2 regions of the Pseudoclavibacter sp. Z016 genome follow, and region 2 is predicted to be linked to the other one. Evidence: predicted binding sites of a transcription regulator. Region 2 holds the regulator's gene; the other holds the start of a gene.
What was found. Region 2 encodes HrcA, which represses chaperone genes, less so after heat shock. Its sites were predicted from a motif close to TTNGCACTCGNNNNNNNCGAGTGCNAA; they were not measured.

Region 1 (3,539 bases), on a different contig from region 2:
ACCTCGAGCTCGCCCGGCGCCCCGAAGCTGACGATCTCGTCGCGCACCTTGACGCTGAGTCGCGGGAAGTCGAGGCTCTGTCCCTGCTCGTCGAGGCCGGTGCCCTCCGACCACTTGTAGTCGGCGTCCTTGAAGGCCGCGTACTCCCGGGTGGTGCGCACGTAGCGCTTGAGCGCGTTCAGCTCGCCGCCGAGGGTGCCGTTGATGCCGTCCTTGGAGATCAGGATGCGCCCACGCAGCCCCAGGGACGCCGCGAGGTCGCGCTGCCAGAGGCGGATCGCCTCCGGGTCGGCGAGGGGTGCGAAGGCGTAGTAGAGCACGATCTTGGGGACAGCCATGAGGACGATTTTAGGTGAGGGGCTCACGCCGAATGTCCGTGGGTCTGCGTACCCTTGCCGCATGCCAGATCGGGTCATGTCGCTCTATCGGCCGGCGTCACCGGTCGATGTGCAGCAGACCCTGTCTCCCCTCATGCGGGGCAGGCGAGATCCGACGTGCTGGGTGCATCCGGTGTCGCGGGACGTGTGGCGCACGTCCCACACGCTGGCGGGAGGCGCGACCACGGTGTTCCGCCAGGCCCGGGAGGGGGTGCGGGTCGTGTCGTGGGGTGCGGCCGCCGAGATCGCGGTCGACGAGGCTCCCACGCTGCTGGGCCGCGACGACGACTGGAGCGAGCTCCGTCTCGACGCCCTGCCGGAGCTGGCGGATGTGCGGCGACGGAACGAGGGGCTGCGGCTCCCGAAGTCGGGCGCGGTGTTCGAGGCGCTGAGCGCGGCGATCATCGAGCAGAAGATCACGGGCCTCGAGGCGCATCGCGCTTGGGACATCCTGCACCGCGACCACGCCGACGCGGCGCCAGGGCCGGCCGGTCTCGTGCCGCGGCACCTGCGCCTGCCGCTCACGCCGGAGCAGTGGCGGCGCATTCCGAGCTGGGACTGGCATCGGGCCGGCGTCGACTACTCGCGGTCCGGAACGGTGATCCGCTCGGCGACGGTCGCGTCGGCACTCGAGCGCACGAGCGGCCTGCCGACGGGGTCGGAGGAGCCGCTCCGCCGTCTTCGCTCGATCGTGGGGGTCGGCGTGTGGACGGCCAACGAGACCGTGCAGCGCTCGCATGGCGACCCTGACGCCCCGAGCTTCAGCGATTACCACATCCCCAACATGGTCGGGTGGGCGCTCGCGGGCTGCGACGTCGACGACGACGGCATGCGGGAGCTGCTCGAGCCGTGGCGCGGACACCGCGAGCGGGTCGTGCGGCTCATCAAGCTCGCGGGCAACCCGCGCCCGAAGCACGGCCCCCGTATGACCGTGCAAGACCACCGCTCCCACTGAACTCTGCGCCCGGCGTCGACGTGCGCTGACCTTTTCGAGGGGCGTTCGCCCACGGCTGACGGGGTTTTCAGCAAACTTTCTGGCACTCGATGGGGCAGAGTGCTAATTTTCTGCTCAAGGAAGTTGACACCAGTTGACTCAAGTTCACCGCACCGTCTCGCGCTGACGAGCGTGCGTACAAGGAAGGGAAAACGACATGGCACGCGTCTTCGATCCGTTCCAGGAGATGGAACGCCTTTTCCAGGGAGCACCGAACAGCCCGCGTTCGATGCCCATCGACCTCTACCGCGAGGCCGACCACTACATCCTCACCGCCGACCTGCCCGGCATCGACCCGAGCTCGATCGACGTCGACCTCGACGGCCAGCAGCTGACGATCCGCGCCGAGCGCAGCACGGTCAACGCCGAGGGCGCCAAGTGGCTCGTCCGTGAGCGCAACGGCGGCAGCTACCTCCGCCAGTTCACGCTCGGCCAGGGTCTCGACACCGAGCGCATCGCGGCGAGCTACGAGCACGGCGTGCTGACCGTGACCGTGCCGGTCAGCGAGCGCGCGAAGCCACGCAAGATCGAGGTCGAGAGCGGCACGAAGGTCGAGACCATCCAGGCCTGAGCGGCCCGGTGATCACCGCTTCGTGATGTGACCTCTGTGACGCAGTGAGGGGCAGCGCCGACTGGCGCTGCCCCTCACTGCGTCGGTAGGTCTGTGGGTCTGCGCTCGTCCTCGACTCGCGCTCGCGCCTTCGTTCGCGTCAGGCGGCGTGGAGTCCCGTTCCTGCCTCTTCGGTCTCGCGGGCGAGCTTCGCGGCCGCCGCGTAGCGGGTGCGGAGTGCCGCGTCGGGGGCGGGCTCGAGGCGAGCGATGGTCTCGACGGGCCAGTCCGGACGTGTCCCGGTCGCCACCCAGGCGGCCTGGCGGGCTGCACCGTCGGCGACGTACTCACCGGGTGCCGGGATCTCGACGGGCACGTCGAAGAGCGTCGGCGCGACGGCGCGGACGCCCTCGCTCAGCGCGGCGCCGCCGATGAGCATGACTCGCTTCGCCTCGACGCCGAGCGCACGGTGGGCGTCGAGTGCCTGCGCGAGGCTGCCGAGCATGCCCTCGACTGCGGCCCTGGCGAGGTTCTCGCGGGTGAACGAGCCGCGGGTCATGCCGAGGAGCGACGCGGTCGCGTCCGGCAGGTCGGGGGTGCGCTCGCCGTCGAGGTACGGCACGAACGCGAGACCACCAGAGCCCACGGGTGCCGATGCGGCGAGCCGACCGAACTCCTCGTGGTCGACGCCGAGGACCTCGGCGGTCGTGTCGATGACGCGAGCGGCGTTGAGCGTCGCGGACAGGGGAAGGAACGCTCCCGTCGCGTCCGCGAACCCGGCCAGCCCACCGCGGGGGTCGACCACCGGCCGGTCGGCGACGGAGAAGACGGTGCCTGAGGTGCCGATCGAGACGACGACGTCGCCCGCGCGCGCGTTGAGACCGAGCGCCGCACCAGCGTTGTCGCCGGCGCCCGCGGCGACGAGTGCGCCGGCCGGTGTCTTCCCAGCGACCTCGTCCGGTCCGAGCACACGGGGCAGGACGGCGTCGTGGCCGAGCGCCGCGATGAGCAGCTCGCGGTCGTAGTCGAGCGTGAACGGCGACCAGTAGCCGGTCCCCGACGCGTCGGAGCGGTCGGTCGTGAGCTTCGTCAGGTCCGGGCCGAGGGGGCTCTCGCCTGCTGGGCCGTAGCCGAGGAGGCGCCACGTGAGCCAGTCGTGGGGGAGGGCGACGGCCGCGACGCGCGCCGCGTTCTCGGGTTCCGCATCCCGCAGCCAGCGCAGCTTCGTGATCGTGAACGAGGCGACGGGCACGAGTCCCGTGCGCTCGACGAGCGCATCCTGGCCGAACTCGGCGATGAGGTCTCGTGCTGCGCCTGCGCTGCGGGTGTCGTTCCAGAGGAGGGCGTCGCGGACGACGCGGCCCTCGGCGTCGAGGGCGACCATGCCGTGCTGCTGGCCGGCGACGGAGATCGCCGCCACATCGTCGAGCCCGCCGGCGGCCTCGGTCGCGCCCTGGACGGCAGCCCACCAGTTCGCCGGGTCGATCTCCGTGCCGGGGAGGTGAGCTGCGCGCCCCTGGCGGACGAGCGCACCCGTCTCCGCATCGCGGATGACGAGCTTGCAGCTCTGCGTACTCGAGTCGAAGCCGGCGACGAGCATGGTGGTCTGCTTTCTGTA
Region 2 (3,539 bases):
GGCACGTGTCGCACGGGTGCTCGATGACCGTGCCGTAGCCGCGGCACTGCGCGCACGGCTGGTTCGTGACGACCATGCCGAGGATGGAGCGCACCTGTCGCTGCACGGACCCGGCCCCACCGCATGCCGAGCACGTCGTCGGCGAGGTGCCTGGCGCGCAGCAGGTGCCCTGGCAGTTCTCGCAGGCGATCGCCGTCGTGACCTCGAGGTCCCGGTGCGTGCCGAACATGACCTCGTCGAGGTCGAGTTCGACGCGCACGAGCGCGTCCTGGCCGCGTTCCGCGCGCGAGCGGGGTCCGCGGGAGCCCTGCTGGCCGAAGAAGGTCTCGAAGATGTCGCCGAAGCCGCCGAAGGACTGCCCATCTGGGCCGCCCTGGTCGTACTGCCGGCGCCGCTCGGGGTCGATGAGCGTGTCGTAGGCGTGCGTGACGGACTTGAAGCGCTCCGCGGCATCTTCGGACGGGTTGACGTCCGGGTGCAGCTGGCGTGCCAGCTTGCGGTAGGCCTTCTTGATCTCGTCCTGGGACGCCTCACGGCTCACGCCGAGCACGTCGTAGTGGTCTGCCAAGAGTGGCGACTCCTTCTTTGCATCTGTGTGTGTCACGCCTGCGTTGTCAGGCGCCGGGTGCATCCGCCGAGTGATCTGGCGGTGTGGGTCAGTCGTCCGAGTGCTGCTCGTCGAGCACCCGTGACAGGTAACTCGCAACCACTCGAACGGCCTGGATATTCCTCGGGTAGTCCATTCTCGTCGGCCCGACGACGCCGAGACGCGCGTCGCTCCCGGAGCTGCGGTAGCCGCTCGTCAAGATAGCCGTCTCGCCGAGGCCCAGGTCGACGTTCTCCTGGCCGATGCTGACCGAGTAGGCCTCGGGGCTGGAGTGGAGCTCGTCGAGCAGCCGCAGGAGGACCACCTGCTCCTCGATGGCCTCGAGGACGGGCAGGATGCTCGAGGGGAAGTCACGTTCGGTCCGGGCGAGGTTCGCGGTGCCCGCCATGACGAGGCGCTCCTGGCGGTGCGCCAGGACGAGCTCGAGCAGGTTGGCGATGACGGGAGCGAAGAGCTCCGCGTCTCGCTCCCCCATGATGCCGCTGACATCCCTGAGCTCCGTGGAAGCGCGCGCGACCGTCTTCCCGACGAGGCGGCCGGCCAGCCGGTCCCGGAGCACATGCAGCTGCTCGACGCTCACCTCGGCACGCAGATGCCCGATGCGCTGCTCGACGCGGCCCGAGTCGGTGATGAGGACCGTGAGGACGCGCATGCTCGACAGCAGGACGAACTCGACGTGCTGGATGGCGGCGTTCGCGAGCGAGGGGTACTGCGCGATCGCGACGGAGTTGGTGAGCTGCGCCAGCAGTCGCACCGACCGTCCGAGCACCTCGTCGACGTCGTCGCTGCCCTCGATGAACGTCTCGATCGCCCGACGCTGCGCCCCGGAGAGCGGCCTGAACTCGGCGAGCCGGTCGACGAAGAGTCGGTAGCCCTTGTCGGTCGGGATGCGCCCGGAGGACGTGTGCGGGGCCACGATGAGCTCGGCGTCTTCGAGCTGTGCCATGTCGTTGCGGATGGTGGCCGCGGAGACGCCGAAATCGTGACGGTCTGCGATCGACTTGGAGCCCACCGGCTCACGACTCGTGACGTAGTCGGTGACGATGACGCGGAGCACCTGCATGCTTCTGTCTGAAACCACGATGCTCCTCCCTCGACGAGCTGCTGCGAGTCGGACTGGCACTCCGAACCTGAGACTGCCAATCCTACCGCTTTCCGCTCACGCCACCAGCAGGATGCCAGGCCCTCGGAGGGCACGCGCAGTAGCGTGGGCGAAACCGACGAGAGGAACCCCGTGTCAGATCAGAACGCACCGACCCCGCCGCCAGGACACCAGGATCAGCCTCGGCAGCCGCCATACGACCGGCCGGGACCCTACGGGCAGCAGCCACCGTACGGGCAGCAGGCTCCCCACGGTCAGCAGGTCCCGTACGGACAGCAGCCTCCCTACGGGCACCCGCAGGGCGGGCAGTACCAGCAGTCGGGCCCGCAGAATGGGACAGAACCGCCCCTGACCCGAGACGGCGACCGCCTCGTCGGAACCTTCGATCACCTGCTCAACATCGTCGCCCCGGCCGTCGGGCCGCTCATCCTCTGGCTCGTCACGCGGCGGAGGGGGCCTCTCGCCGACAGCGAGGGCCGCGAGGCGCTCAACTTCGGCATCACCGTTGCGATCGTGTACCTCGGCATCGGCGTCATCTCGCTGCTCTCGCTGATCGGCGGCCCGCTGGCGCTGATCGTCCCGCTCCTCTACCCGCTGCTCTGGGTTGCCGTCGTCGTCTACGCCATTCTCGGCGCGGTCCAGGCGAACAAGGGTCTCCCCTACCGGTACCCGGTCACCTTCCGGTTCGTGAGCTGAGCCGGCTCAGGCGGCGATTCGGCGCACGATCGCGTCTGCCATGAGCCGACCGCGGAGCGTCGGGACGAGCCTGCCCTTCAGCGCGGCCCTCCCGTCGACGAGCGACTCGGCGATGAGCTCGGCGACGACGCTGGAGTCGTCCAGCTCGGAGATCGCGAGGCCCTCCCGCAGACGCGAGCCGAGCATGATCCGCTCGAAGCGCTTCGTCTCCTCGTCGAGCACTTCGCGCCCCATGGCCGGGGTGATGCCCTCAGCAAGCCTCGCTGCGTAGGCGCTCGGATGCTTGGCGTTCCACCAGCGCACACCACCCACGTGGCTGTGCGCGCCTGGCCCGAATCCCCACCAGTCCGCATCTCGCCAGTAGGAGAGGTTGTGGCGAGACGCGTGCTTGCCGTCGAGCGACCAGTTGCTGACCTCGTACCACTCGAACCCGGCCGCTGAGAGTCGCTCCTCTGCGAGCTCGTACATGTCGGCCTGCAGGTCGTCGTCCACAGCGGGCACCTCGCCGCGGCGGATCTGCCTGGCCAGCTTCGTGCCCTCCTCGATGATGAGCGCATACGCGCTCACGTGCAGCGGCTCCTGCGCCAGCGCCATGTCGAGCGATCGGCGCCAGTCGTCGATGGACTCGCCGGGAGTGCCGTAGATCAGGTCGAGGCTCGGCTCGAGCCCGACTCGCTTCGCTGCGGCGACCACGATCGGGATGCGTGCGGGATCGTGGGTGCGCTCGAGGACGCTGAGGACGTGCGGGACGGCGGACTGCATCCCGAAGCTGACTCGGGTCACTCCAGCAGCCCGGAGCTCGGCGAGCTCACGCTCGCCGACCGAGTCGGGGTTCGCCTCGACGGTCACCTCCGCGTCTGGGGCGAGGCCCCAGCGACTGCGCACTCCCTCGAGCATCGCCGCAAGGTCGCTGACGGGAAGGAGAGTCGGCGTTCCGCCACCGAAGAAGACGGTGGATACCTCGCGAGGGGCACCGCTCAGCACCCGCTCGGCGATCACCATCTCCTTCTCCACCTCGCCGGCATAGCTGGAACGCGAGACCCCTCCGAGCTCTTCCGCCGTGTAGGTGTTGAAGTCGCAGTAGCCGCATCGCACGCGGCAGAAGGGCACGTGGATGTAGACGCCGAAGTCTCG

Region 1: the regulator HrcA is predicted to act here: its motif matches at 1,412-1,438, upstream of C5B99_RS15165 (Hsp20/alpha crystallin family protein).

The regions. Positions count from the first base shown of each region.
Region 1 is NZ_PSTU01000016.1:84,970-88,508, reverse strand. Features, by position in the region: gene C5B99_RS15175 (rhodanese-related sulfurtransferase) at 1-338, opposite strand, end outside; gene C5B99_RS15170 (DNA-3-methyladenine glycosylase) at 400-1,332, shown strand; gene C5B99_RS15165 (Hsp20/alpha crystallin family protein) at 1,529-1,942, shown strand; gene C5B99_RS15160 (xylulokinase) at 2,082-3,521, opposite strand.
Region 2 is NZ_PSTU01000011.1:672,937-676,475, forward strand. Features, by position in the region: gene dnaJ (molecular chaperone DnaJ) at 1-568, opposite strand, end outside; gene hrcA (heat-inducible transcriptional repressor HrcA) at 657-1,688, opposite strand; gene C5B99_RS09295 (DUF4870 domain-containing protein) at 1,842-2,405, shown strand; gene hemW (radical SAM family heme chaperone HemW) at 2,412-3,539, opposite strand, start outside.